Regions from separate parts of the Dechloromonas aquae genome, predicted to be linked through region 1. Evidence: predicted binding sites of a transcription regulator. Region 1 holds the regulator's gene; the other holds the start of a gene.

The links. The regulator sigma-54, encoded in region 1, starts transcription at its own class of promoters, with help from an activator protein. The targets are predictions, from matches to a motif close to TGGCACGCTTNCTGCTNA.
Region 2: the regulator sigma-54 is predicted to act here: its motif matches at 4,404-4,421, upstream of VX159_RS13735 (ammonium transporter).

Annotation. Positions count from the first base shown of each region.
Region 1 is NZ_CP144212.1:91,496-99,410, forward strand. Features, by position in the region: gene recA (recombinase RecA) at 1-927, shown strand, start outside; gene recX (recombination regulator RecX) at 920-1,354, shown strand; gene lptB (LPS export ABC transporter ATP-binding protein) at 1,351-2,085, shown strand; gene VX159_RS00500 (RNA polymerase factor sigma-54) at 2,116-3,579, shown strand; gene hpf (ribosome hibernation-promoting factor, HPF/YfiA family) at 3,594-3,917, shown strand; gene ptsN (PTS IIA-like nitrogen regulatory protein PtsN) at 3,972-4,418, shown strand; gene hprK (HPr(Ser) kinase/phosphatase) at 4,426-5,361, shown strand; gene VX159_RS00520 (PsiF family protein) at 5,420-5,686, shown strand; gene VX159_RS00525 (HIT family protein) at 5,778-6,230, opposite strand; gene VX159_RS00530 (DUF3683 domain-containing protein) at 6,303-7,915, opposite strand, start outside.
Region 2 is NZ_CP144212.1:3,002,377-3,010,291, reverse strand. Features, by position in the region: gene VX159_RS13760 (TonB-dependent receptor family protein) at 1-365, shown strand, start outside; gene VX159_RS13755 (DUF302 domain-containing protein) at 355-867, shown strand; gene VX159_RS13750 (Nudix family hydrolase) at 938-1,918, opposite strand; gene VX159_RS13745 (ATP-binding protein) at 1,915-2,820, opposite strand; gene VX159_RS13740 (murein transglycosylase A) at 2,942-4,282, shown strand; gene VX159_RS13735 (ammonium transporter) at 4,452-5,654, shown strand; gene VX159_RS13730 (hypothetical protein) at 5,919-6,239, opposite strand; gene VX159_RS13725 (protein kinase) at 6,372-7,915, opposite strand, start outside.

The sequences.
Region 1 (7,915 bases):
GAGGGTATCCAGGTCGTGTCGACCGGTTCGCTCGGCCTTGATATTGCGCTTGGCGTCGGTGGTTTGCCGCGTGGCCGGGTGGTCGAGATTTACGGCCCGGAATCCTCGGGCAAAACCACGCTGTGTCTGCAAGTGGTTGCCGAAATGCAGAAGCTGGGTGGCGTGGCGGCGTTCATCGACGCCGAACACGCGCTGGATCCGCAGTATGCGCAAAAGCTCGGTGTTAATGTTGGTGACCTGCTGATTTCGCAGCCTGATACTGGCGAACAGGCGCTGGAAATTGCCGACATGCTGGTGCGTTCGGGTTCGGTAGATATCATCATCGTTGACTCGGTTGCTGCGCTTACGCCGCGCGCCGAAATCGAAGGCGAGATGGGCGACCAGATGGTCGGCCTGCACGCCCGCCTGATGTCGCAGGCACTGCGCAAACTGACCGCCAACATCAAGAAGACCAACACCTTGGTCATCTTCATCAACCAGATCCGGATGAAGATCGGGGTCATGTTCGGTTCGCCGGAAACCACCACCGGCGGCAACGCACTCAAGTTCTATGCCTCGGTACGGATGGACATCCGCCGCATCGGCGGGATCAAGAAGGGCGACGAAGTGATTGGCAACGAAACCAAGGTCAAGATCGTCAAGAACAAGGTGTCGCCACCGTTCCGCGAAGCCATTTTCGACATCCTCTACGGCGAGGGGATTTCCCGCGAGGGTGAAATCATCGAAATGGGTGTCGCCCACAAGCTGATCGACAAGTCCGGTGCCTGGTATTCGTACAAGGGTGAAAAGATTGGCCAGGGCAAGGACAACGCCCGCGAATTCCTGCGCGCCCATCCGGAAATCGCTCAGGAAGTCGAGGCGCAGATTCGCGAAGCGGCCAGCGTCACCGTGATCAAACCGAGCAAGTCGGCACCGGCCGATGCCTGATCTGCGTGTGCGCGCCCTGCAGTTGCTGACCCGGCGCGAATACAGCCGGGCAGCACTGAAAGCGAAACTCGCTGCGCACGCCGAATCGGAAGAAGAACTGAACGCCGTGCTCGACTCGCTGCAAGCCGAACGACTGCTCTCCGACCAGCGCTATGCGGCGGAGCGGGTAGCTGCCCGTGGCGCGCGCTATGGCAACGCCAGGTTGCGCCAGGAGTTGCGCCAGCAAGGCATCGGCGATGATGAAATTGCCGCTGCCCTGCCCGAGGCCGGCGACGAAGGCGCGCGTTGTCGCCAGGTCTGGCAACGCAAGTTCACCCACCTGCCGGATAGCCCCGCAGAACGGGCCAGGCAACAGCGCTTTCTGCACTATCGTGGCTTTTCGTCAGCGGCGATCCGCTGCGTCCTGCGCGGAGATGATGAATCATGAGCAGCACCCTCGCCCGCCTGTCGGCACACAACCTGAAGAAACGCTACAAGGCCCGCACCGTGGTCGAGGATGTGTCGTTCAATGTCGGCGCCGGCGAGGTGGTCGGTCTGCTGGGGCCCAACGGTGCCGGCAAGACTACCTGTTTCTACATGATCGTTGGCCTTGTCGCCTCGGATGGCGGCGAGGTCTATATCGACGACGAACGCCTGACCCATCTGCCGATGCATCGGCGCGCGCAGCAGGGTTTGTCCTACCTGCCGCAGGAGGCTTCGGTCTTCCGCAAGCTCAACGTCGAGGACAACATCCGGGCGATTCTCGAACTGCTCGACCTGCCCGAGAGCGAGGTCAATGCCCGGCTCGAAAACCTGCTCGGCGAACTGCACATTGGCCATGTTCGCCATGTCAATGCCGCCGCCCTGTCGGGTGGCGAGCGGCGGCGAGTCGAAATTGCCCGGGCGCTGGCGACCAATCCGCGCTTCATCCTGCTCGATGAGCCTTTTGCCGGTGTCGACCCGATTGCCGTGCTGGAGATTCAGAAAATCATCCGTTTCCTCAAAGAGCGCGGGATCGGCGTGCTGATCACCGATCATAATGTGCGCGAAACCTTGGGGATCTGCGATCACGCCTACATCATCAATGCCGGGCACGTGCTCGCCTCTGGACGCCCGGACGAAATCGTCGATAATGAAAGCGTGCGCAAAGTTTATCTCGGCGAGCATTTCCGCCTCTGACGCACCCAGGCCCGGAAACCCGCAGCAACAATGAAGCCCGCCCTCCAGCTCAAACTCTCCCAGCATCTGGCGCTGACGCCGCAACTGCAACAGTCGATCAAACTGCTGCAGCTGTCGACCATCGAGATGCAACAGGAGATTGAGCGTTACCTGCTTGAGAACCCGCTGCTCGAGCGCGACGATGACGTGCCGGAGTCCTTTGCCTCGGCCCAGTCCTTCGACAGCCCCTACCAGCAGGAGGCGAGCCAGTCTGAGACTGCTTCCGAACCGGCTGCGCAGGGCGATGATCGCGATAGCGAGCCCCCGATCACTCCGGCCGATGTCGACGATGACCGCTGGGCCAGCGATGCCGGTACCTATAGCGGTGCCGGGCGTGACGAGGACGACGACAGCGACGCCCAGGATATCCACGCGGCAACGACCAGCCTGCGCGATCATCTCGGCTGGCAGTTGGGGATGACCCAGTTGTCGGAGCGCGACCGCTCGCTGGTCCGTTTCCTGATCGAGGCCCTCGACGACGACGGCTATCTATCAACGCCGCTGGTCGAATTGTGGGAAACCCTGCCGCCGGAATACGAAATCGAGCTCGAAGAACTCGAAATCGCGCTCAAGCACATCCAGAATTTTGACCCGACCGGGATTGGCGCCCGTTCGCCGCAGGAGTGCCTGGCTTTGCAGTTGCGGGCTTTGCCCGTCAGCCGGGAGGGCGAGTTGGCACTGCGGATCGTCGAGCAGCATCTGGAACTGCTGGCCGCCCGTGATTTTGCCAAGCTCAAGCGCCTGACTTCCTCCGACGATGCCGCCCTGAAGGCTGCGCACGCGCTGATCGTCAGCCTGAATCCACGACCCGGTGCGCATTTTGCAGCGCACGATGCGCGCTACATTACGCCCGACGTGATCGTCAAAAAGCTCAAGGGCAAGTGGACGGCTTACATCAACCCCGATGCCTATCCGCGCTTGCGCGTCAATCGTCTCTATGCCGAAATCCTGGCCCAGCAGCGGCGTGGCAATGGCAACCTGACGGGCCAGTTGCAGGAAGCCCGCTGGCTGATCAAGAACGTGCAGCAGCGTTTCGACACCATCCTGCGGGTGTCGCAGGCGATCGTCGAGCGCCAGAAGCAGTTCTTTGAACACGGCGAGGTCGCAATGCGCCCGCTGGTTCTGCGCGAAATCGCCGATATTCTCGATTTGCACGAGTCGACCGTGTCACGCGTCACCAGCCAGAAGTTCATGGCCACCCCGCGCGGCATCTTCGAACTCAAATATTTCTTCGGCAGTCATGTGTCCACCGATACCGGTGGCGCTTGCTCTGCAACTGCCATCCGGGCACTGATCAAGCAATTGATTGGGGCCGAGGATGGCAAAAAGCCCTTGTCGGATAGTCAAATATCCGAAATACTAGGCCAGCAGGGAATCGTTGTAGCCCGACGGACGGTAGCGAAGTACCGTGAGTCGCTCAACATCCCGCCGGTCAATTTACGCAAGACCCTGTAGAGAGAGGAGAAAACATGAATCTGCAGATCAGTGGTCACCACATCGAAGTTACGCCGGCTCTGCGCGAATACGTCGAGAACAAGCTGGACCCCGTGGTTCGTCACTTTGACAAGGTGACGGGCGTGAACGTCGTCCTGTCCGTCGAAAAGCTCAAGCAGAAGGCCGAAGTGACCATGCATGTTCCGGGTAAGGATCTGCATGTCGAAGAAGCCGGCGACGACCTGTACGCCGCCATCGACGCCCTGTTTGACAAGCTGGATCGTCAGGTCCAGAAGCACAAGCAGAAGCTGCAGGATCACCATCGCGGCGAAAAGCCCACCCTGCAAGCTGCCGAATAAGCACTGCCCGGCCGTGCTTCCTTGGGGAGTACGGCCTTTGCTTTATCTTTTCCTATGAATCCCCTGAACACTATCCTGTCTGCCGACCGCGTTGTCCTCGACCTTGAGGCCACCAGCAAAAAGCGGGTCTTCGAGCAGGCGGGCCAGCTTTTCGAAGCGCAACTGGGCATTGCCCGGGCCCAGATTTTCGACAGCCTGTTTGCCCGTGAAAAGCTGGGCTCCACTGGCATCGGCCAGGGCATTGCCATCCCGCACGGCCGGATCAAGGGCCTCAAGCAGGCGGCTGGAGCCTTTTTTCGTCTTGGCACGCCGGTGCCGTTTGATTCGCCCGACGGTCGTCCGGTCAATCTCCTGTTTGTCCTTCTGGTGCCCGAACAGGCCACCGAGGCGCATCTGCAGATTCTTTCCGAACTGGCGCAGCGTTTTGCCGAACGCAGCTTCCGCGATTCACTGAACAGCGCCGAAGACGCCGCTGCCGTGCTGCAGCTTTTCACCGCCTGAGGCCTGCGTGCGCCACATCAGCCTGGTTCAGTTGTACAAGGATAACCGTGAGAAGCTGATGCTCTCCTGGTTGCTGGGTGAGGACAACGATCGCCGGATCGAGATCAAGGAATCGAATAACTACGGCGCCGATGTGGTCGGGCACATCAACATCATTCACCCCGAACGCCTGCAGGTGATGGGGAAAGCCGAATATGACTGGGCTTACCGGATTGGCGAGCGCCGGTTCGGGCAGATGCTCAACGATCTGCTGGCAGCGCAGCCGCCGGCGGTGATTGTTGCCGATGGCCTGAGTCCGCCGGAGATGCTGACCGAGGGTTGTACCCGGACCAACACCCCGCTGCTGTTGACCCCCAAGCATTGCTCCGGGGTGATTGACCTGCTGCGCATCTACCTGTCGGCCCGGCTGGCCGATACGGTCAGTCTGCACGGCGTGTTCATGGACGTGTTCGGCATGGGCGTCCTGATTACCGGCGATTCCGGGGTCGGCAAATCCGAGTTGGCGCTTGAATTGATTTCCCGCGGCCACGGCCTAGTTGCCGACGATGTGGTCGAAATGGGGCGGATTGCGCCGACTACCATTGAGGGCCGCTGTCCCGGCATGTTGCGCGACTTTCTTGAAGTGCGCGGCCTTGGCCTGTTGAATATCCGCACCATCTTCGGCGAGACCGCTTCGCGCCGCAAGATGAAGCTGAAGCTGATTGTCCATTTGCAGAAAACCGCCAATCAGGGTGATGCGCCGCGCTTGCCACTGGATGCGCAAACCCAGGAAGTACTGGGCATTCCGATCCGCAAGGTGGTGATTCCGGTGGCGGCCGGCCGTAACCTGGCGGTGCTGCTTGAGGCGGCAGTGCGTAACACCATCCTGCAATTGCGCGGGATCGACAGCATGCAGGATTTCATGGAACGTCAGCAGCGGATGATGCTTGACGAGGATGCCTGAAAGCCCGATAGTCGGCCCGCGTGTCTATCCATTTGCGATCTTTTTCCGGGAGACCTTGATGAAAAAATCCGTATGCCTGTTGCTGCTTGCCTTTGCTGCCGGTTCTGCGCTGGCGGTCGATGATTGCGAGTCTCGTGCCGCCGAGAAAAAATTGGCCGGCGCAGCCAAAACCAGCTTCTTGAAAAAATGCCAGGCCGACGTCAAGGCCACGCCGGAGTTCGCCGCTTGCGATCAGAAAGCCGGTGAGAAGAAGTTGGCCGGCGCCGCCCGCAGCAGCTTCATGAAGAAATGCGTGCATGATGCCCAGGGCGCTGCCGCCAAGTAAGCCCGCTGTAATCGGTTTTTGAAAAAAGCCCCGGTGGCCAAACAGGCTGCCGGGGCTTTTGCTTGTCCGGAACGGCGGGCGGCTTGCGCGTTCAGTTGGGGCCGTTGGCGGCGGCAAGCGCCGTTGTCAGCGCCGCTGCGAGTGCATCATCGCTTACCTGCGGGCGAACCGCGTTCGGCGTACGCTGCGGCTGGCCCCACACCGGCTCGGGGAAGTGGCGGTCATCCTGCCAGCGGGGAATCACGTGCCAGTGCACATGCGGCACCATGTTGCCGAAGCTGGCAAGGTTGATCTTGTCTGGCGTAAACAGTTCGCGCACCACGCGCTCAACGGCAAACACCGTCTGCATCAGTTGTTGTTGCTGCGTCGGGTCCAGATCGCTCATCTCGCGGACATGCGCCTGCCAGACCACGCGGCAGAAGCCGGGGTAGTCGGGGTCGTTGACGCGGATCACCCGCAGTTGGCTGTTGCGCCACAACAGCGTGCCGCCGTCTTCACGACAGAGCGGGCAGTTTTCGGGGTGGTTCGGGGTGGAGGGGCTCATTGCATACTCCAGAAAGGCCGTGGACAGGCTGAAGGCAGCCTGTCCACGGTCGACGCCAGTCAATGGCGAAAATTACAGCAGCACGCGCTCGATGCCGCCCTGGTTGGCCTTGCCGACATAATCGGCCATCCAGTTGTCGCCGAGCAGATGCTTGGCCATTTCGACCACGATGTAGTCGGCCTGGGTGCCGGCATCGTCGTCATAACGGCTCAGCCCCTGCAAGCAGGCCGGGCAGGAGGTCAGAATCTTGACTTCGCCGGAGAAACCGTCGGCACGCAGCTTCTCGGCACCCTTCTCGATTTCCTGCTGCTTGCGGAATTTCACCTGCGTGGCGATATCCGGACGCGAGTAGGCGAAGGAGCCCGAGTCACCGCAGCAGCGGTCGTTGAGCGGCACCTCCTGGCCCATCAGCGCCTTGGTCACCGCCAGCGGGTTGTAGGCCTTCATCGGCGTGTGGCAAGGGTCGTGGTACATGTAGCGGGTGCCGCTGACGCCGTCGAGCTTGACACCCTTCTCCATCAGGTACTCGTGGATGTCGAGCAGGCGGCAGCCGGGGAAGATCTTCTCGAACTGGTACTTCTGCAGCTGATCCATGCAGGTACCGCAGGAGACGATCACCGTCTTGATGTCGAGGTAGTTGAGCGTATTGGCAACGCGGTGGAAGAGCACGCGGTTGTCGGTGGTGATCTGCTGCCCCTTGTCCTCGTCGCCGGACGAGGTTTGCGGATAGCCGCAGCACAGGTAGCCCGGCGGCAGCACCGTGGTTGCGCCAACTTCGTAGAGCATGGCCTGGGTGGCCAGACCGACTTGCGAGAACAGGCGCTCGGAGCCGCAACCGGGGAAATAGAACACCGCATCGGAGTCGACCGTGGTTTTCTTCGGATTGCGGATCACCGGGATGACCTTGTCGTCTTCGATGTCGAGCAGGCCGCGCGAGGTGCGCTTGGGCAGGTTGCCCGGCATCGGCCGGTTCATGAAGTGGATGATCTGGGTCTTGACCGTCGGCGCCCCAAGCGAGGCTGGCGGCGCCTTGCGCGACTCCTGGACCAGACCGATGGCCTTGGCCGCCTTGTGAGCGAGGCGCTGGGCCTTGAAGCCGAATTCCATCATCCCGGCGCGCATCAGCTTGATCGTCGCCGGGTCTTTGGCAGTGAGGAAGGCCATCGCCGCAGCCGTGCCGGGGCTGAAGCGCTTCTTGTCCTGCTTGCGCAGGAAGTTGCGCATCGCGACCGAAACGTCGCCGAAGTCGATATCGACCGGGCAGGGTTTGACGCAGCGGTGGCAGACCGTGCAATGGTCGGCGACGTCGTTGAATTCGTCGAAGTGCTTGAGCGAAATGCCGCGCCGGGTCTGTTCTTCATAGAGGAAGGCTTCGACCAGCAGCGAGGTGGCGAGAATCTTGTTGCGCGGGCTGTAGAGCAGGTTGGCACGCGGTACGTGGGTCGAGCAGACCGGCTTGCACTTGCCGCAACGCAGGCAATTCTTGACCATCTCCGAGATGGTGCCGATCTCGGACTGCTCCATGATCAGCGACTCGGTACCGAGCAGGCTGAACGACGGCGTATAGGCGTTGCCCATGTCGCCGCCGGGCATCAGCTTGCCCTTGTTGAAGTGGCCTTCCGGATCAACTTTCTGCTTGTAGGCGCGGAAGGGACCGAGTTCTTCTTCCGACAGGAATTCGAGCT
Region 2 (7,915 bases), 660 kb from region 1:
GCAGCGTGGTCGACGCCGGCAAGCGCCTGCCCGGCATCGCCGCCCAGCAGCTCTACGCCGATCTGGTCTGGCGGCATGCGGCGAGCGGCTTCTACGCCGGGGTCGAAGGCTTGGCGCGCAGCAACATGCAGGTCGAGGACAGCAATACGCAGCGGCCGGCGCCGGGCTACGCCATCGCCAACCTGCGCGTTGGCGTCGAGCGCAGCTACGGCCCGCTCAGCATCCGCACCTATGCCCGCATCAACAACCTGTTCGATCGTCAGTACGTTGGCTCGGTGGTAGTCGGCGACGGCAATGCCCGCTATTACGAAGCCGCGCCGGGCCGCAACTGGCTGGCCGGCGTCGCCCTGCGCTATGCCTTCTGAACCCGGACGCGGGCGAGGCGGCGGCCGCTTCGCCGACCTCGCCCGGCTGGCGGTGCTTGCGGCGTTGGCGGCCCTGTTGAGCACCCGCGCCGTCGCCGCCAGCAGCGCTGACGATCTCGCTTACCGCGAATTCCCGCAGTACGACTACGCCAGCGTGCGCAGTGCGGTGCTCGACGCCATCGAAGGCGAGGGCCTGGTGCCCAGCCCGCCGCTCGACTTTGCCGAAATGCTGGCACGCACCGCCCCGGCCATCGGCCAGCCGCCGCCGCTGCAACGCGGAGAAATCCTGCAATTCTGCAGCGCCAAACTCGCCTTCATCCTGCTCGGCGAAGACCCGGCGCAACTCGCGCTCTGCCCGCTCGCCTTCAACCTTGGCCAGGCCGCCGGCCAGCCGCATCCCTTCCTCAGCTGGCGCCTGCCGGCCGCGACCACGCCGGGGCGAGCGCAGGTCAGGGCGCTCTACCAGCGGCTGCTGAGCAGGGTGATCGAGGAGTTGCCTTAACTTTCGCGCAACTACGGTCGACCGGCGAAAAACCGCGTTTTCCGAGGTCGACCGTGAAAATCCCCGTGCTTCACCAGCCCCGCATCAACGCCACCCCGTGCGCGCCGTGCTGTTGCGCAGTGGCGAGCAGTTCCGGCTGCATGCCGCCGAGGGCGAAGATGGGCAGGGTGTTGCCGGCGAGGGTGGCGGCGAAGCGCTCCCAGCCGAGGCCGGCGGCTTCCGGGTGGGTCGGGGTGGGCAAGACCGGGCCGAGCAGGGCGTAGTCGAGGTTGAGCTGGCCGGCGCGGGCGATTTCTTCGGCGCTGTGGCAGGAGGCGCCAACCCAGGCGAAGTCGGGGCGTTCGCCGCAGGCGGCGAGTGCGGCGCTCGACAGGTGGAGGCCGTCGGCGCCGACCTGGCGGGCGATTTCGGCGTCGTCGTTGATTACCACCAGCGCCCCGTGGCTGTGTGCGATGCGGGTCACCGCCTCGGCCAGCCACAGCCGCTGCGGGCGCGGCCAGCTTTTGTCGCGGACCTGGATCAGGCGCGGTGCGTCGCTGCCGCGCTCAAAAGCCTCTTCCAGGCGCTCCAGGGTGCGCTCGACGCCTTCCGCTTCGGCCAGGGTGATTGCCATTTGCGTCGGCGTCGCCAGACCCTTGAGGATCGGGTCGTTGGCCGGTAGGATCGGCGCGACCTGGGCGGCGTCGCCGCAGGCTTGCCAGGCGACGGCGCTGTGTTCGAGCGGGGCGGTGATGCCGATTTCGCCGTCCCAGGCGGTGACGCGCCAGAAATGCAGGCGCACCGTCGCGTGCGGGTAGGTGAATTGTCGGGTCAGCCACGGCGAGCAGGCGGTGACGCGGATGCCGAGTTCTTCGTGAAGTTCGCGCACCAGCGCCTCGCGCACGCTTTCGCCGGCTTCCAGCTTGCCGCCGGGGAATTCCCAGTAGCCGGCGTAGACCTTGCCTTCCGGCCGCTGCGCGAGCAGGAATTCCTGGCCCAGGCGTGTGCCGGGGGCGGGGCGCAGCATCACGGCGGCGGCGACTTCGACGATCTTGGCGGTGTCGGCGCTCATAGTCCGGCTCCCGGCAGGTGACCGTTGATCCGACCGGCGAGGTCGCGGGCGTATTGCCAGGCGACGCGGCCGGAGCGCGAGCCGCGGCTGAGCGCCCAGTTAAGCGCGTCGCGCTGGTGTTCGGCGATCACTGCATCGCTAATCCCGAAGTGCCGCGCCCAGCGGCCGACCACGGTCAGGTAGTCGTCCTGGCTGAAGGGATAGAAGGAAATCCACAGCCCGAAGCGCTCGGACAGCGAAATTTTTTCCTCGGTCGCCTCGCCGGGGTGGATTTCGTCGTCGACGCGGGTGGTTTCGAGGTTCTCCGAGAAATACTCGGGCATCAGGTGGCGGCGGTTGGAGGTGGCGTAGATCAGTACATTCGCCGGCGGCGCCGCAACCGAGCCGTCGAGCACCGATTTGAGCGCCTTGTAGGCGGTTTCGCCGGCCTCGAACGAGAGGTCGTCGCAAAAGATCACGAAGCGTTCCGGGCGGCCATCGACCAGATCGACGATGTCGGCAAGGTCGACCAGGTCGGCCTTGTCCACCTCGATCAGGCGCAGGCCGTCGGCGGCGTATTCGTTGAGCACCGCCTTGACCAGCGAGGACTTGCCGCAACCGCGCGCGCCGGTCAGCAGCACGTTGTTGGCCGGCTGGCCGGCGACAAACTGGCGGGTGTTGGCGACGATGCGCGCCTTCTGGTCGGCGATGGTGTCGAGGTCGGCCAGGCGGATCGGGTGCGGATGGCGCACCGGCTGCAGCCAGCCGCGTCCCTGCGTCTTGCGCCAGCGGAAGGCGACGGCGGCGTCCCAGTCAGGGGCCGGGGTCAGCGGCGGCAGGCTGGCTTCAAAACGCGCCAGCACCTGTTCGGCGCGGGTGAGCAGTTGTTCGAGTAGTTGTTCGCGTTGCGGGCTGTGGCTCATCGGGCAGGTATACTTTGCGGCAAAAAAACGCACTCTAACGAGCAAGGGCGGGGCTTGTCACCTGCTACCGGCCGCTGCCAGCCCGCCCGCTACCCCTTCACGTCTTTTGCCGTCGTTCGCCATGTTGCTGCCCGCCTCATCGTCCCGTTTTTCCGCCCGTCGCCCCCGCCGCCTCTCTGTTCGCGCCTGCCTGGCGCTGGGCAGCGCCTTGCTGCTCGCTGCCTGCGCCGAGTTGCCCCTGTTGGGCAAGGGTGGGGCGCCGGCCGATGCCGTCCCGGAAAAAGCCGCCTGCACCGCGTCGACCGTGAATGCCGGGGCGGCTGCGTCTTGCCCCGCCTGTCCGGCTTGCCCTGGTGCGCCGGTTGCCGCGCCGGCTTTCAGCCGCGCTTTGCTGCCGGCCGACTACGCCGACCTGCCCGGCTGGGGCGACGACGAGGTGGCGGCCGCCTGGCCGGCCTTCCTGCAATCCTGTCGCGGCATCGCCAGCAAGCCGCACGGTGCGGCCTGGAAGCGGGTCTGCGAGCTGGCGCGGCAGAGCGAGGGCAAGCCGGGTTTCGACCCCCGGCGCTTCTTCGAGACCCAGTTGCGGCCCTACGCGCTGGCCAACAACGCGGGCGCCCGGCCGGTCTTCGAGGGCACCATCACCGGCTATTACGAACCGCTGCTGCGCGGCAGCCGCGAACGCAGCAAGACCTTTGCCCAGCCCTTGCTCGGCGTCCCCGACGACCTGCTGACCATCGACCTCGGCACGCTCTTCCCCGAACTCAAGGACAAGCGCGTGCGCGGCCGGCTGGAGGGCAACAAGGTCGTGCCTTACTGGTCGCGTGCCGACATCGTCGCGCGCGGCGAACGGCTGCCGGCGCGGCCGCTGCTCTGGGTCGATGACGCGATTGAACTGTTCTTCCTGCAGATTCAGGGTTCCGGCCGCGTCCGCCTGCCCGACGGCAGCCTGGTCCGGGTCAATTACGCTGATCAGAACGGCCACCCTTACCAGTCGATTGGCCGGGTGTTGATCGAGCGCGGCGAACTCAAGGCCGAAGAAGCCTCGATGCAGGGCATCCAGGCCTGGGCGCGGGCCAATCCGGCGCGGCTTGACGACTTGCTCAACAGTAACCCGAGCTACGTCTTCTTCCGCGAAATGCCGGCCAACGGCAACGCCAGCAACCCCAATGCCGGGCCGCAGGGCGCGCTGGGCGTGCCGTTGACCCCCGAGCGCAGCCTGGCCATCGACCCGCGCGCGGTGCCGCTCGGTGCCCCGGTCTTTCTCGCCACCACCCGCCCCAATTCGGCGCAGCCGCTCAACCGGCTGATGCTGGCGCAGGATACCGGCGGCGCGATCAAGGGCGCGGTGCGTGCCGACTTCTTCTGGGGCTTCGGCAAGGAAGCCGGCGAACAGGCCGGGCGGATGAAGCAGTCGGGCCGGATGTGGGTGCTGCTGCCGCCGGAGGCAGCACCGCGTTGATGGGCAGAGCAGGGCGGTGCGCACGAAGTTGAGGCGGTGCGCTGCATCGAAGCACCGTTATGGTGCGTTTGGATGCACCATGAAGGATGCAATATCCTGATTTGCAAAGGGTTTTGCGCACTGGAACGGTGCTTGCTTTAAGGCGTCCATCCCTGATATCGGAGGTCACATGGACGCTTTCCAATCCGGCAGCAATGTTTTATTCATCCTGCTCGGCGCCATCATGGTGCTGGCCATGCACGCCGGCTTCGCCTTTCTCGAAGTCGGCACCGTGCGCAAGAAAAACCAGGTCAACGCGCTGGTCAAAATCCTGACCGATTTCGCGATCTCGACCATCGCCTATTTCTTCATCGGCTACGGCGTTGCCTACGGTGTGCATTTCTTCGGCAGCGTCGATACGCTGATGGAAAAGAGCGGTTTCGAACTGACCAAGTTCTTCTTTTTGCTGACTTTTGCCGCCGCGATCCCGGCGATCATCTCGGGCGGCATTGCCGAACGCGCCAAGTTTCACCCGCAACTGGCGGCGACCTTCCTGCTGGTCGGCTTCGTCTATCCCTTCTTTGAAGGCATCGCGTGGAACCAGGCCTTCGGCATCCAGGCCTGGCTCAAGGCGACCTTCGGCGAGGAATTCCACGACTTCGCCGGCTCCGTCGTGGTGCATGCGATGGGCGGCTGGATGGCGCTGCCGGCGGTGCTCCTGCTTGGTGCGCGCTACGGCCGCTACAGCAAGGACGGCCGCATCTCGGCGCACCCGCCCTCATCGATTCCCTTCCTCGCCCTCGGCTCGTGGATCCTGATCGTCGGCTGGTTCGGCTTTAACGTGATGAGCGCGCAAACCCTCGACAAGATTTCCGGCCTGGTCGCCCTCAATTCGCTGATGGCGATGGTCGGCGGCACGCTGGTCGCGCTGGTGATGGGCAAGAACGACCCCGGCTTCGTCCATAACGGCCCGCTCGCCGGCCTGGTTGCGGTCTGCGCCGGCTCCGACCTGATGCACCCGATGGGTGCGCTGGTGGTTGGCGGCGTCGCTGGCGGCCTGTTCGTGGTGATGTTCACGCTGACGCAAAACCGCTGGAAGATCGACGACGTTCTCGGTGTCTGGCCGCTGCACGGCCTCTGCGGCGCCTGGGGCGGCATCGCCGCTGGCATCTTCGGCAGCAAGGCCCTGGGCGGCGCCGGCGGCGTCGCCTTCATGCCGCAGCTGATCATGACGGTGATGGCCATCGTCATCGCCCTGGCCGGCGGCGCGCTGGTCTACGGCCTGCTCAAGAGCGTCTTCGGCATCCGCCTCGACCAGGAAGAAGAATACGAAGGCGCCGACCTGTCGATCCACAAAATTACCGCCACGCCGGAGCGCGAGCCGAACTGGTAAGCGGGTGGCAGGAAGCAATTCAGTCCGGCTGGCGGGAGTGAAGCCTGGCGGACGGTAGATCAACAAAGCCCGGCGGTTGCCGGGCTTTGTGTTTGGATCCTTCTGTTGCTTGGTTTTGGCGGTTATTCGGGTGGCCTGCTAATCAATTGCCACTAAGTTGAGGGGGGGGGCTGTATCAGTCCTTCAGGCGGCCATTACTACGGATTAGGAGGCAGCGACAGCCACATGCTGGGGCGTGGCGGAGAATTGTTTTTTTGCTTTCTGTTATGCTCTTGTTGTTTTTTGGATTGCTTCTCTGGTGCCGCGATGGAAAATATTCTCTACCAAGTTCTGCTTGTGATCGTGATGGTTTGTGCTCTCCTGTTTGCCGTTTGGCATGTTGTGCTTTTCTTCCACAATCGGAAACGAAAGCGGTTGGCAGCGCGTCGTCACCAATCGGGTAGCTATAGTTTTTGTAGGTGGCATATCGACAAAAACGGGCATCCGTATCCCGTGATGGTGAGCGCACCTCTCAGGCAGGGCAGTGAAGACCGCGTTGACTGACTTGATCCCGCCAATTTTTAGCCGGTGAACCTGGTTGCCCATATTGGCAGTTCATCGAGTTGCCTCAGGAACTGGGGGCTTTGCCGACTGTGCTACGGTCGGTATTTCTCCCCGCAGCAACAAAACTCCGATTTCGCCGGTCGACCGTGGCAGCCGGCGCTGAGAGCTTCAGATTCACCGCGCCCGCAGCAGCAACAGGATGAAAACGCACAGGCCGAGCAGTCCGGACAGGATTTTCCAGAAGCGCACCGGGTCGCGTTCGAGTAGCGGCACGCGCCGGATGTTGCTGAATTCGGGGGCGGGGTGTTGCAGGTTGTGGGCGAATTCGGAGACGACTTCCTGGCGTTTTTCCGGGTTCGGGTGCAGTGCCTTGGCCAGCACCGCGTCGAGCCAGGCCGGCAGGTCCGGGCGGTGGTGGCGGAGCGGGATGTAGCGCAGGCTCTTCAGTTCCTGCGGGTTGCGGATGCGGGTGATGGCGAGGCCGTAGGGGAGTTGCCCGGTCAGCAGCCGGTAGGCGATCGCGGCCAGCGAGAAGAGATCGCTGCGGACGCTGCTTTCCTCGCCGAGCAGGCATTCGGGGGCCATGTATTGCAGCGTGCCCGGCGGCAGTTCGGCCACCGGCTGGCCGGCGCTTTCGGCAAGGCCGGCGACGTGGACATTGGCCAGGTCGATCAGCTTGACCGTGCCTTGCCGGTCGAGCATCAGGTTTTCCGGGCGCAGGTCGCGGTGCAGCATGTCGCGCCGGTGCAGTGCCTGCAGGCCCAGTGCCGCTTGCCCGATGAGGTCGCGGACGGCCTCCAGTGGCGGCGCCGGGTGGTCGGTCAGCCATTGCCCCAGGGTCTGGCCTTCGATGTATTCCATCGCTACGTAAAGATGCCGGCGGGGCCGGTCGCCGTTCCAGGCCTTGATCACATGCGGGCTGTCGACGCGGCGGGCGACCCATTCTTCAAGGACGAAGCTGTCGAGGTAGTGCGGGTCGTTGCGCAGGTCGACCGAGGGCGTTTTCAGCACCACTGGCTGCCCGCTGGTGTCGTCGCTGGCGAGATGGACGTGGCTGCGCGCGCTGACCTGCAATTCGCGGACAACGGTGAAGCCCTCGAAGGCCAGGCGCGGGGCGAGCGGCGGCGGCAGCGCCAGGTGTTCGCGGCGGAGCAGGGCTTGCGGGCTGTCGGCGTCGGGCAGCGCGTCGATGCGCAGGATCTGCAGGGTGGCGTCGTCGTCGCTGCCGGCAGCGCGTGCCTGCTCGACCAGTTGCGCAGCGGCGGCGTCGAGGTCGTCGGGATGCTGCGCCAGCGCCTGATTGATCCCGTTTGCCGTGAGCTGGCTGTAGGCGCCGTCGGTGGCCAGCAGGTACACCTCGCCGGGCGCGGCTTCCCAGCTGCGGTGGTCGATGTCGACGTGGGCGGCGGTGCCGAGCGCGCGCGCCAGGTAGCTTTCGCTGGCCGAGAGCGCGATCCGGTGATCCTCGCTCAGTTGTTCCAGCGCTTGCGGGTGGAGCCGGAAGATACGCGAATCGCCGACATGGAAGAGGTGCAGCTTGCGCCCCTTGAGGACCAGCGCGCTGAAGGTGCAGACGTAGCCCCGGTCCTTGTCGAAACGGCCGTCGCCGGCCTGGGTCTGGCCGTGCAGCCAGGCGTTGGTCGCGGCGAGGACGCAGTGGGCCGCGCGGCGCACGGTCCACGCTTCGGAAGTCGCAAAATAGTCGTCGAGAAAGGTCC